DNA from 3 places in the Staphylococcus coagulans genome. Region 1 is predicted to be linked to each of the others. Evidence: predicted binding sites of a transcription regulator. Region 1 holds the regulator's gene; each other region holds the start of a gene.
What was found. The regulator CtsR, encoded in region 1, represses protease genes until heat stress. The targets are predictions, from matches to a motif close to ATGGTCAATAAAGGTCAAACA.

Region 1 (5,846 bases):
GCAATACCTTCTGGTTCTTTCATTAAACCTAGTAGTAAGTGCTCTGTTCCAATATTAGAGTGATTTAAGCGAATTGCCTCTTCTTGTGCATGTGCTAAAACACGCTGCGCACGTTCTGTTAATCTTCCAAATAACATATGCCAACCTCCTAGTTTTATATATGCGTTCTTAAAATTTCTGCTCTTTTGGCTTCAATGGATTGTTCTTCTGCATCATCAATTAAAAATGGCGATTGAATCGCAATCATTAATTCATTAAATCGAAAGTCTTCCATTTCTAAAATGCCCAAATCAACACCTAATTTAATATCACTTAAACGATATGACGCTTCCTCTACCGAAATTAAACGACTATATTTTAATATACCCAATGAACGATAGATTCTATCAAGTGTCTCAGTATGATTGTGTTGATTTAAACGATCTCGTAATGCGAGTTCTTCATTAATAATTTGATGAACTAATTCTGTTAATGCATCAATAATTTCTTGTTCACTTTTACCAAGTGTTAATTGATTTGAAACTTGATAAACATGTCCATAAACTTGCGAACCTTCACCGTAAATGCCTCTAATCGTAAAACCAAATCGGTTAATCGTTTGTGCAATACGATTCATTCGCTTCATAATAGACAACCCTGGCAAGTGCAACATCACACTCGCACGCATACCTGTGCCAACATTCGTCGGACAAGTTGTCAAATAACCCAGTTGTTCATCATAACTGATATCGAGTGAAGCATCTAAGACGTCATCTATTTTAGAAGCTTTTTGATAAAGCGTATCTAATGATAAATCGTTACCCATTGCTTGAATACGTATATGGTCCTCTTCATTTACCATTACACTAATAGATTCATCTTCGTTCAACAATACAGCAGATGCGGGTTGCTTTGTCAGCTCTGGGCTAATTAAATGCTTAGCCACTAACTTATATTTACTTTGTTGATCTAATTCATCTAATCTTAAAACTTTCATATCCTTTAAAACATCTTGAACTTCATTAATCACACGATGTCCTTCCTCTTCAGACGGGAACATCAAAGGATGTACATGATTTTCAAGATTACGCGCTAACCGAATACGTGAAGACATAATCACAGGTTGTGATTGAACTTCTTGCATCCAATCACTCATGTGCTGATCAAGATTATTCGTCATCAGATTTGGACACCTCACTTTGTTGTTGGAGTGCTTGAATTTCATCTCGTACAATCGCCGCTTCTTCAAAAGCTTGTTTTGAAACAAGTGATTCAAGATGTGCACGTTTTTCTTCAAGTTGTTTTTTCAATGCCCGTTTTTGTTGCGACGACTGTGGACATTTTCCAGAATGTTCAATATGACCACCTTGGACACGTCTCACAATGTCATAAACATCTTCTTTGAAAGTTTGATAACAATCATGACAGCCGAACTTGCCGACATGCGCAATATCTTTTAATGTCATTTGACAAGTTGGACAGCGCTTTTCTTCTCGATAAACCACTTGATCGACACTCAAGCCGTGTTTAGCTGCCAAATGTTGTAAAATTTGTTTGATGACAAAAGTCCCTTCAACATCCTCTGCTTCTTGCCAATCATCGTCAGACTGTCCATAGATAGGTTGCTGTGACAATTTGACTTGCTGACGGTAAGGGATTGTCGCTTGATGTCGTTCAAGTTTGTATTTATCGGTATTCATAGCACATCATCCTTTAATAATAGTTAATAACCGGTAGTAGGCGTTTCAAAATATTTGCCCGGATAATATCTCTTGCGGCCACATCCATTTTCAATGTTTCCCTATCTACAATCGCTGCAATCATTTTGGCTTCTCTTTCAGTAATCAAGTTGTTTTCCAACAAACCATCTATGATATAAAGCGCTTGTTGCTGAGAAATGGCAGGTCCAATTAATTCCATCAGACGTTTAATATAATTCCCTTGATCTTTTGTTTCAACTTTTGTGATTCGAATATACCCGCCGCCACCACGTTTACTTTCTATTTCATAACCATGTTCATTCGTGAATCGTGTTTTGATGACATAATTCAACTGAGATGGTACGCAATCAAAACGCTGTGCAATGTTTGCGCGTTGAATTTCAACAACGTCATCTTGTGCTTCTTCAAATAACTTTTTAATGTACTGTTCTATGATGTCAGACATATTGTGCATCGTATCACCTCTTTTGACCATCTTTGACTATATTATAGAACCCACTTTGACCTTTTTCAACCAATTTGATTTTAAATTTATAAAATTGCTATGTTACTGCTTACATTTTTGGTGTATGATAGTTCTAGTGAAATTTAATTTTGAAAAGCAGAGGTGGAACTCACATGCATATTTTAATTGGGGTTGTTGGGATTGTTGTATTTTTAGCCCTAGCTTTTTTAGCAAGTTCTGATAAAAAGCACGTTCGTTGGCAATATATTGGCATCATGCTTGTTATCCAACTTGTTTTAGCATTTTTCTTACTTAAAACAAATATTGGGATTCAAATTGTCGGCGGTATTGCTACTGGGTTTGGTTATTTATTAAAACAAGCTGCAGTCGGTGTCGATTTTGTATTTGGTGGTTTAGCCAACAAAGGCGCATCGCCTTTCTTCTTTAATGTATTACTGCCAATTATTTTTATTTCCGCGTTGATTGGTATTTTGCAATACACAAAAATCTTACCATTAATTATTAACGTTCTTGGATTTTTAATTTCTAAAATTAACGGTATGGGTCGTTTAGAATCATATAATGCGGTAGCTTCTGCTATTTTAGGACAATCCGAAGTGTTCATTTCATTAAAAAAACAACTTCCTTATATTCCTAAACATCGCTTATATACATTAACCGCTTCAGCAATGTCTACAGTATCAGCATCAATTGTCGGTGCCTACTTTACACTTGTTGAACCTAAATATGTTGTAACCGCAGTGGTATTAAACTTATTCGGTGGTTTCATTATTGCCTCTATTATTAATCCATATAAAGTCAACGAAGAAGACGACAAATTATTGATTGAAGAAGAGAAAAAGCAACAATCTTTCTTTGAAATGTTGGGCGAATATATCTTAGATGGATTTAAAGTTGCTGTTATTGTAGGTGCGATGTTAATCGGTTATATCGCTTTAATCTCATTACTCAATGGTATCGTAGGCGGTATTATCAGTTTAGTTTCTGGTGGTCAATTGGATTGGAATTTCCAAACATTGATTGGTTTCATTTTCGCACCATTAGCATTTTTAACAGGTATTCCTTGGCATGATGCAGTTCATGCAGGTTCAATTATGGCTACAAAGCTTCTATCTAATGAATTTGTAGCAATGACTGAATTAGGAAAAGCAAACGGGCTTTCACCTCGTACACTAGGTGTTGTCTCTGTATTCTTAGTATCTTTTGCGAATTTCAGTTCGATCGGTATTATTTCCGGAGCCATTAAATCTTTAAATGATGAAAAAGGTGACATGGTTGCACGCTTTGGACTTAAATTATTATTTGGTGCTACATTAGTATCATTTGTGTCTGCAACAATCGCAGGTTTCTTCTTATAATTGAAATCGAATTTTTTATAAAAAGAAGCGCTAAGATGATTTATTAATAGAAAATCATCTTAGCGCTATTTATTTTGGGATTGATTTCCAGCTCAATCGCTTTGATATTTGATGTCCTTATCATCCTAGATTATCACTTGATGCATAACCATGAGATTGGATAAGGACAACTATCATTTAGCTTCGGTTCTTTGCGATGTGCTGTTCGGGATAACCTGTTCTATAAAATACTGTGTCATACTGTAATCATCTGTTAATTCTGGATGAAATGAGATTCCTAAGTATTGATTTTGACGAACTGCGATAATCTTATCTTCAACTCGACCTAAAATCTCTACATGTGGCGCTGCAGATTGGATATGAGGTGCTCTAATAAAGACACCCTCTACAGGTTGATTTATCCCTTTAATTTGAAGCTCTGATTCAAAACTGTCAACTTGACGACCAAATGAATTGCGTTCTACAGTAATATCCAATTTTTGTAAATAGCCTTCTTCGTCAACGATATCTTGCGCAAGCACAATCAAGCCTGCACAAGTGCCAAACATTGGCAATTGTGATTCGCGTAATGCTTCTTTAAAACCATAAAGTCCCATTAAGCGACGTAACGTTGTTGACTCACCACCAGGGATAATTAACCCTTCTATTTCTTCTAATTGTGCTACTTTTTTAATTGGCACGCCTTCATGCCCCGTAGCTTCAATATGTCGAATGTGCTCACGAACAGCACCTTGTAATGCAAGTACTCCGATTTTCATTTTACCAACCACGCTCTTGCATACGTTCTTCTAATGAAAGTTGATTAATATCTAATCCTTTCATTGCAGTACCTAATTTTTTAGCTAACTCGCCAATGAGTTTGTAGTCTTGATAATGTGTTGTCGCTTGTACAATAGCTTTAGCAAAAGTTTCTGGATCTTCTGATTTAAAGATACCTGAACCAACGAATACACCATCTGCACCTAATTCCATCATTAATGCGGCGTCTTGAGGTGTTGCGACACCACCAGCTGCAAAGTTTACAACCGGTAAGCGACCATGTGCTTTAATATCTTTTAAGATTTCATAAGGTGCACCTAAGTTTTTCGCTTCAGTCATTAATTCGTCATCACTCATCACTGTGATACGCGCCACTTCTTGATTAACTTGGCGCATATGACGTACCGCTTCAACGATATTTCCTGTACCTGGTTCGCCTTTAGTTCGAAGCATCGCAGCACCTTCGCCAATACGACGTGCAGCTTCTCCTAAGTTTCGGCATCCACATACAAATGGTACGGTATAATCACTTTTCTTTAAGTGGAAGACTTCATCAGCAGGTGTTAATACTTCTGATTCATCAATGTAGTCCACACCCATTGCTTCTAAAACCCTTGCTTCTGTAATATGGCCAATACGACATTTAGCCATGACTGGAATAGATACCGCATTCATTACTTCTTCTACTATAGAAGGATTACAAGCACGTGCGACACCACCAGCAGCACGAATATCTGATGGTACACGCTCAAGTGCCATGACTGCAACAGCACCAGCTTCTTCCGCAATTTTTGCTTGTTCAGCGTTAACCACGTCCATGATAACGCCACCTTTTTGCATTTCTGCCATACCGCGTTTAACACGCTCTGATCCGATTAATTTTGACATAGGTGATTGTCCTCCTTTTCATACGTTCACAAGTAGATTATACTAATAACTGAACTGGTTAAAGTGTCAGAATAACAAAAAATAAGCGGGTCAGATTGGAGTAATATGATGGAAATGTTAATGTTCGATATCCAGCAGTCACAAAATTCACCTATCTACATTCAACTATATGAAAATATTAAAAAAAGTATAATTAATGGGAGTATGCAAGAGGGTGAAAAATTGCCTTCAAAAAGACAACTCAGTCAGTACTTATCTGTAAGCCAAACGACTGTTGAGAATGCGTATGCACAACTTATAGATGAGGGCTATATTTATAGCAAACCTAAATCTGGGTTTTATATTAGTGCGATTGAGACGCTCCCCTTTATTAACGAAAGCCCTGCACCATCACCACAACGTTCCTTAACATCAGAACATAACCCTCAATATGCATTCAAATTAGGGATGGTGGATCAAACTCATTTTCCTTTTGAGCAATTTCGTAAATATGCGAAAGAAGCATTTGAGGAACCTCAATATCCGCTAGTTGAGATAGGTCATAGACAAGGTGACTATGCATTAAGACAACAAATTAGTCAGTATTTATTTCATAGCCGCGGGGTACAAGCGACACCCGAACAAGTGATTGTCGCTTCTTCAACTGAACAATTGTTGTCTATCATTACAGATCTA
Region 2 (5,846 bases), 390 kb from region 1:
TGGATAAATCAATTCACCGTTAATTTAGTTTTTGTCGCTATTAATTAAACGTTGCGAAAGTGATTTATTTATAACTATAACAGTGAGTTATAACATGCATAAACGAAGTATTGTTGAAGAGACGCCTGAGGAAACAGGACGAGCCAAAGACTACAGGCTAAGGCTATCCCCTCGGAAAGCGAAGTCATACAATACGAAGTTTTATCATAAAAAGGAAGCGCTCAGATGATTTTCTATTAAAAATCATCTGAGCGCTATTTATTTTGCGGTTGATGTGCAAACCTCTGTTGGCATATAAATTTTTTAATTTTGAAGACTAAATTAGAATTGCGCGATTTGAAATAAGAGTATACAATAAATAATCAATACATAGTTTGTACAATATTACATTAATTTGGAAAGAATGATGCGTGTGTGGGATTTTGAACATAGAGGGAAACGTTATTTAAAATCACGATATATGCCAGGGTTAGACGGATTAAGAGCTGTGGCAGTCATCGCTATTATCATTTATCATCTCAATCCACAATGGTTACCAGGTGGTTTTTTAGGGGTAGATACATTTTTTGTTATCTCAGGTTATTTGATTACGAGTTTATTACTAACAGAATATTACAATACAGGCAAAATTGATTTAAAGTCATTTTGGTTGAGACGGTTTAAGCGACTCATTCCAGCGGTATTTTTTCTAATTATGAGTGTCTTACTGTTGACGCTCATTTTTGAGCCTTCAGAAATCAAACCGATTCGTTCAGATGCGATTGCTGCGGTTTTTTATGTTTCAAACTGGTGGTATATCATTCAGAATGTAGATTATTTTGAACAATTTGCGGTTGCCCCTTTTAAACATTTATGGTCACTCGCAATTGAGGAACAATTTTATCTCGTTTTTCCACTTGTCCTTTTAGGATTATTGACTTTCGTACGACGAACAAAATGGATTCGTATCACTTTTTATACATTACTCTTTATATCACTTGTGACAATGGCTGTGTTATATGTACCACAAGAAAATGTCGCACGTGTTTATTTTGGTACGGATACACGTCTACAAACTTTATTAATGGGGGTTATTCTTGCATGGATATGGCCACCTTTTAAGTTGAGTGCTAAAATCAATCAAACTTTAAAAAGTGTGATAGATGCCATTGGATTAATCGGCTTAGTGATTTTAATCTTATGTTTTAAAAATGTTGAAGAAGCAGGTAATTGGTTATATTATGGTGGCTTTTTTCTTATATCAGGTGTCACTTTATTCATCATTGCAAGTAGTGTACATCCTTCAGGCTATTTTGCTAAATTATTAGGCAATCGGGTTTTTACATATATTGGAAGTCGCTCATATAGTTTATACCTTTGGCACTATCCAATCATTGTATTTATTCATCACCAATTTGTACAAGGACAAATACCGACGTTTGTCTATTTAATCGAGCTTCTCCTAATGTTTGGCATGGCAGAATTTTCATATCGCTTCATTGAACAACCTTTCAGAAAAATGGGGTTCCATGCTTTTACTTTTAAACAACTTAGAAACTGGCGGTCACAAAAAGTTTTACGGACTTGGCTTGTACTTATTTTACTATTACCGAGTATGCTCGTTTTTGCTGGTGCATTTAATTCACTATCAAACCATAAAGCACAGCATGTTACTGAGGTCAATACTGAAGAGTTAGATAAACTTATTGTCAGACCATTACCTCTGCCACAACTTGAAATCAATGGTTTCACTGTTAAAGGAGATCATAGTCAGTATGCTTCATGGAAACCATTACTTATTGGTGATTCGGTTATGGTGGATATTGGGGATTACTTTAAATCTTATGTATCCAATGCAGATATTAATGGTAAGGTCGGCCGAAATCTCATTCAAGCGATTCCGTTAGTCAAAGAGAATTACAAGCAATATAAAAACAAAGATGATATTATCGTTTTAGAGTTAGGAACAAACGGAGACTTTACAGAAGACCAGCTTGATACACTATTAGACTTATTTGATAAAGCAGATATTTATGTTGTCAATACAAGAGTTCCGCGTTCTTATGAAGGACATGTCAATGATGTATTGAAAAAGGCAGCTAAAAAACGTGGAAACGTCACATTAGTCGATTGGTATCAAAAATCTGCAAATCATACAGAATATTTTGCACCAGACGGCATTCATTTAGAGCCACCGGGTGTGAGAGCATTAACGCATAGTATCATTCATGAAATAGAACAAAATCATCCTACAGATAAAAAATAGGATCGAAAAAAGGATGATAAAACAGAGTGCTGTAATACAGTCGCGATGAAACGCCTAGTTATCAGGTGGGTTTTGTCGCGACTTATTTTATAAGTAACTAGTATTAATGTTTTAAATTCAAAATATCAGGCAAATGCATAGATGTAGCATTCAAAGCACTGTAAATTTAATTTTTAAAAAGGTCAAAAAAAGTCAAACTAAGCATTGATTTTTTCGATAGTGAGGGTTATAATATAACTAAGGTCAAAGAAAGTCAAAGTCAACGTTGACCTATTTTAATAGAGGGGTGAGCCATTTTGGATATTAATCAAATGACACATGCAATTCAAAATGCACTTCAGAAAGCAATTGATTATGCGAAAACCTATCAATTAACCAATATAGAAGTAGAAGCTGTACTTAAAGCAGTTCTCGAAGAACCAGATAGTTTATTTAAAAGTGTATTAGAGCGTGCAAATATTAATATAGAAGAGTTAGAACGAGCTTTAGATAATAAATTGAAAAGTTATCCAACGATGAAAGGCGATCAAGTACAATATGGTCAGTATATTTCGCCACAAACGAATCAACTTTTTACAACTGCAGAAAATTATATGAAAACGTATGATGATCAATTTATATCAATGGAGCACATTTTGCTAGCAGCGATAGATATTGATGAAACGATGAAACGTTTTGTAGAACATAAAAAAGAAGTGATTGTCGAAATCATTAAAAAGATAAGAGGAGGGAATCATGTGACTACACAAAACCCTGAAGTCAACTATGAAGCATTATCAAAATATGGACGCGACTTAGTGGAAGAGGTACGTAAAGGTAACATGGATCCTGTTATTGGACGAGATGAAGAAATTCGTAACACAATCCGTATTTTGAGTCGTAAAACAAAAAATAATCCAGTATTAATCGGAGAACCTGGTGTAGGTAAAACAGCAATCGTTGAAGGGTTAGCACAACGAATTGTAAAAAAAGATGTTCCAGATTCATTGCTTGATAAAACGGTATTCGAGCTCGATTTAAGCGCACTTGTGGCTGGGGCAAAATACCGTGGTGAATTTGAAGAAAGATTAAAAGCAGTATTAAAAGAAGTCAAAGAATCAGACGGGCGTATTCTGTTATTTATAGATGAAATTCATATGCTGGTAGGTGCAGGAAAAACAGACGGTGCTATGGATGCAGGTAATATGCTTAAACCAATGTTAGCACGAGGAGAGTTGCACTGTATCGGTGCCACAACTTTGAATGAATATCGAGAATATATTGAGAAAGATTCAGCTTTAGAACGACGTTTTCAAAAAGTGAATGTTGCTGAGCCTAATATTGAAGATACGATTTCTATTTTACGTGGTTTAAAAGAACGTTATGAAGTGCATCATGGTGTACGTATTCAAGACCGTGCACTCGTTGCTGCTGCAGAGCTATCTGATCGTTATATTACGGATCGATTCTTGCCAGACAAAGCTATTGACCTTGTCGACCAAGCTTCAGCAACAATCAGAACTGAAATGGGCTCTAACCCTACTGAATTAGACCAAGCGAACCGTCGTGTGATGCAATTAGAAATTGAAGAAAACGCATTGAAAAAAGAGTCAGACGAAGCAAGTCGTATTCGTTTGAAAGAGTTACAAGAAGAACTCGCTGAAGAAAAAGAAAAACAAGCGGCTTTACAAGCGCGTGTTGAAAATGAAAAAGAAAAAATTGCTAAAGTACAAGAAAAACGGGCAGAACTTGATGAAAGTCGTAAAGCTTTAGAAGATGCAGAAAATAATTATGACTTGGAAAAAGCAGCGGTGTTACAACACGGTAAAATACCAGAACTTGAAAAAGAATTGAAAGCGCTCGAAGCTTCATTTCAAGAAGCACAAGGTGAAGATTCAGATCGCATTATACGTGAAGTTGTAACTGATGAAGAAATTGGAGAAATTGTAAGTCAATGGACAGGTATTCCAGTTTCAAAACTTGTTGAAACAGAACGTGAAAAATTATTGCACTTATCTGATATCCTTCATCGTCGAGTGGTAGGACAAGATCAAGCCGTTGATCTTGTATCAGATGCCGTTGTACGTGCGAGAGCAGGTATTAAAGATCCTAACCGACCAATTGGCTCATTCTTGTTCTTAGGACCTACGGGTGTTGGTAAAACAGAGCTTGCTAAAGCATTGGCTTCGTCATTGTTTGATTCAGAAAAGCATATGATTCGTATCGATATGAGTGAATACATGGAAAAACATTCTGTCTCAAGGTTAATTGGAGCGCCTCCGGGATACGTTGGACACGATGAAGGTGGACAATTAACTGAAGCGGTGAGACGGAACCCTTATTCAGTTATTTTGTTAGATGAGATAGAAAAAGCACATACGGATGTATTTAATGTGTTGCTTCAAATTTTAGATGAAGGTCGACTTACTGATTCTAAAGGTCGTAGTGTAGATTTCAAAAATGCAATCATCATTATGACAAGTAACATTGGTTCACAAATTTTATTAGAAAATGTAAAAGATACAGGTGTTATTACTGAAGAAACAGAAAAAGCAGTCACTAGCAGTTTGAATGCATATTTTAAACCAGAAATTTTAAACAGAATGGACGATATTGTGTTATTCAAACCGCTTTCTATTGATGATATGAAAATGATTGTTGATAAAATCCTCAACAATTTAAACATGCGCTTGATGGATCAACGCATCCAACTCGAAATGAGTGATGAAGCTGAAAAATGGATGGGTGAAGAAGCATACGAACCACAGTTTGGTGCGCGTCCATTAAAACGTTTTGTTCAAAGACATGTCGAAACACCTTTAGCAAGAATGATGATTAAAGATCATCTTCCAGAAGGTACAAAAGTGTATGGTTATTTAGAAAACAATGAAATACAATTTAAAGTAGAAAAACCGACGAATGAAGTAGAAGCATAAAGCGTCATCTAATATAACTGAAACGTAAGAGTAGGACTGAAAGCAATTTTATTTTCATGTCCTACTCTTATTTTTTTAATTGTGCACAGATGTATTATAAAAAATGTTAAAAATTTTATAGAAATATTGAGATTTACTATAAAAGCATATAATATATATGTGTGGATAAGATAATGACTTTTTATTTCTGTTTCGCACATAATACATAGGAAAAAGGTGACAAAATACATGAATAAATGGACAAAGACGACTGCAGCACTTTTAGCTTTAGGTATTGCTTCTTCAAGCGTACCTTATCAAGCGTATGCAGGAGGTGGCCAAGCGACTCAAGCACAACAAACGGCAACACAAGCAGAAACTCAAGCGACAAAAGAACTAGCACAACAAAATATGATGAGTGTTTCTTGGTATCAAAATTCTGCTGAAGCTAAAGCATTATATGCGCAAGGTTATAATACAGCTAAAGAAACATTGAGCAAAAAAATTAAAAATCATAAAGGTGGTAAAAAATTAGCCATCGTTCTTGATATTGATGAAACGGTACTTGATAATTCACCTTACCAAGCTGCAAGTGTTTTAAATGGTAAAACATTCCCAGAAGGTTGGCAAGAGTGGGTAAAAAGCGCACAAGCAAAACCAGTATATGGCGCTAAAGACTTCTTGAAATATGCGGACAAGCATGATGT
Region 3 (5,846 bases), 250 kb from region 1:
GACGGTGCCTTCTTTAAAAATAAAAATGTATACGTTGTAGGTGGAGGAGACTCTGCTGTTGAAGAAGGAACGTATCTAACAAAATTTGCAGATAAAGTTACTATTGTTCACCGTAGAGATCAATTAAGAGCACAAAAAATCTTACAAGATCGTGCTTTCAAAAACGAAAAAATTGATTTTATTTGGAATCATACACTTAAATCAGTTAACGAAAAAGATGGTAAAGTAGGTTCATTGACGTTAGTTTCAACAGTTGATGGCACTGAACAAACAGTGGATGCAGATGGCTTATTTGTCTATATCGGCATGAAACCTCTTACACAACCGTTTGAAAATTTAGGCATTACAAATGAAGCGGGCTATATTGTAGCAAATCCAGACATGAGCACAGCTGTTAAAGGGATTTATGTAGCTGGAGATGTTCGTGAAAAAGGATTGCGTCAAATCGTAACAGCAACAAGTGATGGTAGTATCGCAGCAGAAAGTGTTCAAGCGTATATCGAAAGCTTGCATGATGAAGCTTAATCACGATTTTAAGTAATCGTTTTTAAGATTGGAGTTAATCTGTTCGAATGCGCTATATTTTGCCTGTTCATATATTAAATAAACGTATTAATTGCGACACCCTATAAAGGTGGGACAAAGGAATCTAACGTAACAACGAGTTTCCACGTCCCACTCTTTTTATTTATCATTGTTTTTTATGCTCGTGAAAACAGCATACTTTATTATGACAAGATGATTGAAAAATGAGTGCTAGCCGAGTTGTTAAAGTATATTCGGTACAGGTTGCCATTGTTACATCATCGTCAATACATACGGTTATGAAAAGTGTTAAATTTTAGCTTTCTGTCTATGACTTTGAAGGATTTTCATGTACACTAAAAGAGAATCTTAAGGGATGGTGGTCAACAATGCAACATGAAGAAAACAATGAAATCGTTAAAAGTGAATTACTCGTCATTACAGGGCTTTCGGGCGCTGGAAAATCTGTCGTTATTCAAAGTTTAGAAGATTTAGGCTATTTTTGTGTCGATAATCTTCCGCCTATTTTATTGCCTAAGTTTGTAGAATTAATGGAACAAGGGAACCCTTCGTTACAAAAAGTAGCTATTGGCATCGACTTAAGAGGACGAGAATTTTTTAAATACTTAGTGCGTGAAATAGATGCTGTGCAAAGTAGAAAAAATGTAATCGTAGATGTACTGTTTGTAGATGCTGAAACGGAAAAATTAATTTCTCGTTATAAGGAAACACGTCGTAAGCATCCACTTCAAGAGCAGGGCGATTTAACTCTAGTTGCAGCGATTAATGAAGAGCGTAATTTACTTGCCGAAGTGAGAAGTTTGGCCAATTATACTTTAGATACTACAAAGTTAACACCGAAAGCATTAAGAAAAAGAGTTTATGAAAATTTTAATAAAGAGAATAAATCAACGTTTACAATCAATGTGACAAGCTTCGGTTTCAAGCATGGTATTCAAATAGATGCAGATTTGGTTTTTGATGTGCGCTTCTTACCGAACCCTTTTTATGTAGAGGAACTCCGTCCGTTGACAGGTATGGACGAAGAAGTATATAAATACGTGATGAAATGGAAAGAGACGAATACATTTTATGAAAAATTATTGGATCTCTTATTATTCATGATTCCAGGATATAAAAAAGAAGGGAAATCACAACTTGTCATTGCAATTGGTTGTACAGGAGGACAACACCGTTCTGTCGCATTAGCACAACGATTAGCTGAGGAACTTAAGCAGACGTATGATTATAACATATATGTTCATCATCGTGATGCACATATAGAAAGTGGCGAATAAAATGAAACAACTCAAATTAGTGCTGATTGGTGGAGGGACAGGCTTATCTGTTTTGGCAAGGGGTCTCAAATCCTTCCCAATAGATATTACAGCGATTGTAACAGTCGCAGATGACGGTGGAAGTACAGGGAAAATTAGAAGTGAGATGGATATACCAGCACCGGGTGATGTAAGGAACGTGCTGGTTGCCTTAAGCGATGTCGAGCCGTTGTTAGAACAGCTGTTCCAATATCGATTCGAAAAAGATATCATTAGCGGCCATTCTGTTGGTAACTTATTGATTGCCGCATTAACAAATATTACGAATGATTTTGGACATGCGGTAAAAGAGCTCAGTAAAATCTTGAATATCAAAGGTCGCGTTATACCGTCTACAAATTCCAGCGTGGCGCTTAACGCAGAGATGGAAGATGGAGAAATTGTAACAGGGGAATCTAATATTCCTCAAAAACATAAAAAAATTAAACGTGTCTTTTTAGAGCCGGCTGATGTGAAACCGATGGATGAAGCTGTTGCAGCACTAAGAGAAGCGGACTTAATCGTTTTAGGGCCTGGTTCTCTTTATACGAGTGTGATTTCTAACCTTTGTGTCAATGGTATTTCCAAAGCCATTGTCGAAAGTGATGCTAAAAAATTATATGTTTCAAACATAATGACCCAACCTGGAGAGACCGATGAATATACAGTCACAGATCATATTCGTGCAATTCATCAACAATTGGGTGCGAATGTTATTGATTTTGTAATTGCGAATCAATTGCCATTCTCACAAGAAATACTTCAAAAGTATGAAGATAAAGGCGCTAAGCCTGTATATTGTGATGAAGAGCTATTAAAGGAACAAGGTGTTCAACTTGTAACAGGGGAGCATCTCGCTGAAATTACAGAGCACGAATATGTGAGACATCGAACAGAAATATTGGCAGAGATGATTTATGAAATTGCATTACAAGAAATTAGTACAATTCAATTTGACCCTGATCAATTCAAATCATAACTTTAGCCATATTGATTCTTGATAAATAGAAAGGAAACGATTCATTATGAGCTTTGCATCAGAAATGAAAAATGAGCTGACAAGGATTGAAGTTGATAAAGATAACGCTAAGGCAGAGCTCAGTGCTTTAATTCGTATGAACGGGGCCTTAAGCCTATCACATCAACAGTTTGTCATTAATATTCAAACTGAAAATGCCACAACTGCAAGACGTATCTATACACTAATAAAACTTGTTTTTCAGGTTGAAGTCGAAATATTAGTACGTAAAAAGATGAAATTAAAGAAAAATAACATTTATATATGCCGAATAAAAATGAAAGCAAAAGAGATTTTAGACGAGTTAGGAATACTTAAAAATGGAATGTTTAGCCATGATATCGATGCAACTATGGTTAAAGATAATGAAATGAGAAGAAGTTATTTACGTGGTGCATTTCTCGCAGGAGGTTCAGTAAATAACCCAGAAACTTCATCATACCATCTAGAAATATTTTCTCTATATGAGGGTCACTCTGAAGGGCTCACGCAATTGATGAATACTTACGAGCTCAATGCGAAAAGTTTGGAGCGTAAAAAAGGTTGGATCACTTATCTTAAAGAAGCGGAACGTATAGCAGAATTTTTAAGTTTAATCGGTGGTTATCAAGCATTGCTTAAATTTGAAGACGTAAGAATAGTCAGAGACATGCGTAACTCTGTAAATCGACTGGTGAATTGTGAGACAGCGAATTTAAATAAAACGGTCAGTGCGGCGATGAAGCAGGTTGAAAGTATTCAACTGATAGATGAAGAAATCGGGATAGATAATTTGCCTGATCGACTGAGAGAAGTGGCAAAATTAAGAATTGAACATCAAGATGTTTCATTGAAAGAATTAGGTGAAATGGTAAGTACTGGAACTATTTCGAAATCAGGCATCAATCATCGTTTAAGAAAATTAAACGAAATGGCGGATAAAATCAGAAGCGGAGAACGATTTGAAGTGTAAAAAGTAGGTGTTTAGCCGGTGAGGACAGCCTGTTTTTTATATCATATTTCAATGCTATTTGATAGTGCATTTTGTAAAGTATGCGCTATATCGGCTTAGACATCCATTCTTAAAATAGCGCTCAGAGTTTTTTACTAAAAAATAATCTGATCGCTTTCTTTTTATGAGAAAAATTCGTAAGATATGACATCGTTTTAAATACCTGAAGTTCAATATGATATGGGATATAGTTAACGAGTATAGCAAAAAGAACCCCGTCGTTATGGGATTCTTGATTTTAAAAAGTAAGATAGCCCCCTCGAGAGGAATCGAACCTCTATTGTAAGAACCGGAATCTTAAGTGTTATCCATTACACTACGAGGGGTAAATTGAAACGTACACTCATCATTTTACCTTCATGCATTGTAGGGGTCAACTCCTAAAATAGTGAAAGTTAAAAGCGTAATTTTTGACCATGTTTGACTTTTAGGTTAGAATAAAATCAAATCAAAGAAATTAGGAGGAAATAATCTATGAATTTAATTCCTACAGTAATTGAAACGACAAATCGCGGGGAACGTGCATATGACATTTATTCACGTTTATTAAAAGACCGTATTATTATGTTAGGGTCTGCTATTGACGATAATGTAGCAAACTCAATCGTATCACAGCTTTTATTTTTACAAGCACAAGATGCAGAAAAAGATATTTACCTCTATATCAACTCTCCTGGTGGTAGTGTAACAGCTGGATTTGCGATTTATGACACAATCCAGCACATTAAACCAGATGTACAAACAATTTGTATTGGTATGGCTGCTTCAATGGGTTCATTCCTACTTGCAGCAGGAGCTAAAGGTAAGCGATATGCATTACCTAATGCTGAAGTGATGATTCACCAACCACTTGGTGGTGCTCAAGGTCAAGCAACTGAAATCGAAATTGCTGCTAACCATATTTTAAAAACACGTGCAAAATTAAATAAGATCTTAGCTGAACGTACAGGTCAAGATATTGAAAAAATCGAGAAAGACACAGATCGTGACAACTTCTTAACTGCTGAAGAAGCTAAAGCTTATGGCTTAATTGATGAAGTAATGCAACCAGAATAGAAAAGAAGTTTCTGTCATTTATAAGATGATGAACCTATCTCATCTTACTATGTAATGAGTGGAGCAATGAAATCTGAAAGCGTATTTTAGATTTATGCTCCACTCTTTTTTATGATAAAACAAACGGACTTTATTTAAATGAGGGGAAAGGGGTAACAGACGTGATAAGACAGGCACAAGTGAATGATCTGACTCAAATTCAAGAAATATATAATCATGCGATTAAGTATACGACCGCTGTCTATACTTATGAAACAGTAACATTAGAAGAACGTGAAAAATGGTTTCATACGAAGCAACAATTACAACAACCTGTCTTTGTATACGAAGGGAATGGGGAGGTGTTGGGATTTGCTACATATGGTCAATTTAGAAATTGGCCCGCTTACCAATTTACGATTGAACATTCTTTATATGTCAGTCCTAATGCGAGAAGACAAGGCATTGCTTCCCAATTATTAGAGAACATAATTCAAGATGCCCGCGAAAAACAGGTTCAAACGATGGTGGCAGGTATTGATGACCAAAACATACAAAGTAAACTGTTACATGAAAAATTTGGATTTCGACATATGGGAACATTAGAGAAAGTTGGATATAAATTTGATCAGTGGCTTGATCTTGCATTTTATCAGATACAGTTAAAATAAAGTATCTTTATGTGGCATGATTTAATTGGCGATATCATTAAAAATCAGAATTGATATGTATGGTGTTTCAACTTGTCAATTCTGATTTATCATATATCTCGAAATGATATCATCGAAGCACTTTTAGCATTCGACACTGGTCGGTTCACTTAATGGTTATAGATGTCTTTAAGTGCAAGTGAAAGCGTTGGATAATTAAATGTAAAGTGGAGATGATTGAGTTTTTGAGGGACGATAAATTGTGTATCAAGTACCAATGTTGACATTTTCCCTAGAATTAATCGCATAAG

Region 2: clpB (ATP-dependent chaperone ClpB) is a predicted target of CtsR. The motif match lies at 2,424-2,444, and genes of this name have one in related genera.
Region 3: clpP (ATP-dependent Clp endopeptidase proteolytic subunit ClpP) is a predicted target of CtsR. The motif match lies at 4,258-4,278, and genes of this name have one in related genera.

Annotation. Positions count from the first base shown of each region.
Region 1 is NZ_CP092966.1:2,335,009-2,340,854, forward strand. It holds gene KM149_RS11205 (ATP-dependent Clp protease ATP-binding subunit) at 1-137, opposite strand, end outside; gene KM149_RS11210 (protein arginine kinase) at 155-1,159, opposite strand; gene KM149_RS11215 (UvrB/UvrC motif-containing protein) at 1,149-1,679, opposite strand; gene KM149_RS11220 (CtsR family transcriptional regulator) at 1,693-2,154, opposite strand; gene KM149_RS11225 (NupC/NupG family nucleoside CNT transporter) at 2,319-3,524, shown strand; gene pdxT (pyridoxal 5'-phosphate synthase glutaminase subunit PdxT) at 3,698-4,282, opposite strand; gene pdxS (pyridoxal 5'-phosphate synthase lyase subunit PdxS) at 4,284-5,171, opposite strand; gene pdxR (MocR-like pyridoxine biosynthesis transcription factor PdxR) at 5,280-5,846, shown strand, end outside.
Region 2 is NZ_CP092966.1:1,947,368-1,953,213, reverse strand. It holds gene KM149_RS09265 (acyltransferase family protein) at 407-2,245, shown strand; gene clpB (ATP-dependent chaperone ClpB) at 2,542-5,160, shown strand; gene KM149_RS09255 (5'-nucleotidase, lipoprotein e(P4) family) at 5,389-5,846, shown strand, end outside.
Region 3 is NZ_CP092966.1:2,087,275-2,093,120, reverse strand. It holds gene trxB (thioredoxin-disulfide reductase) at 1-525, shown strand, start outside; gene rapZ (RNase adapter RapZ) at 915-1,823, shown strand; gene KM149_RS10050 (gluconeogenesis factor YvcK family protein) at 1,825-2,820, shown strand; gene whiA (DNA-binding protein WhiA) at 2,867-3,811, shown strand; gene clpP (ATP-dependent Clp endopeptidase proteolytic subunit ClpP) at 4,325-4,906, shown strand; gene KM149_RS10035 (GNAT family N-acetyltransferase) at 5,068-5,556, shown strand; gene KM149_RS10030 (TIGR01777 family oxidoreductase) at 5,706-5,846, opposite strand, start outside.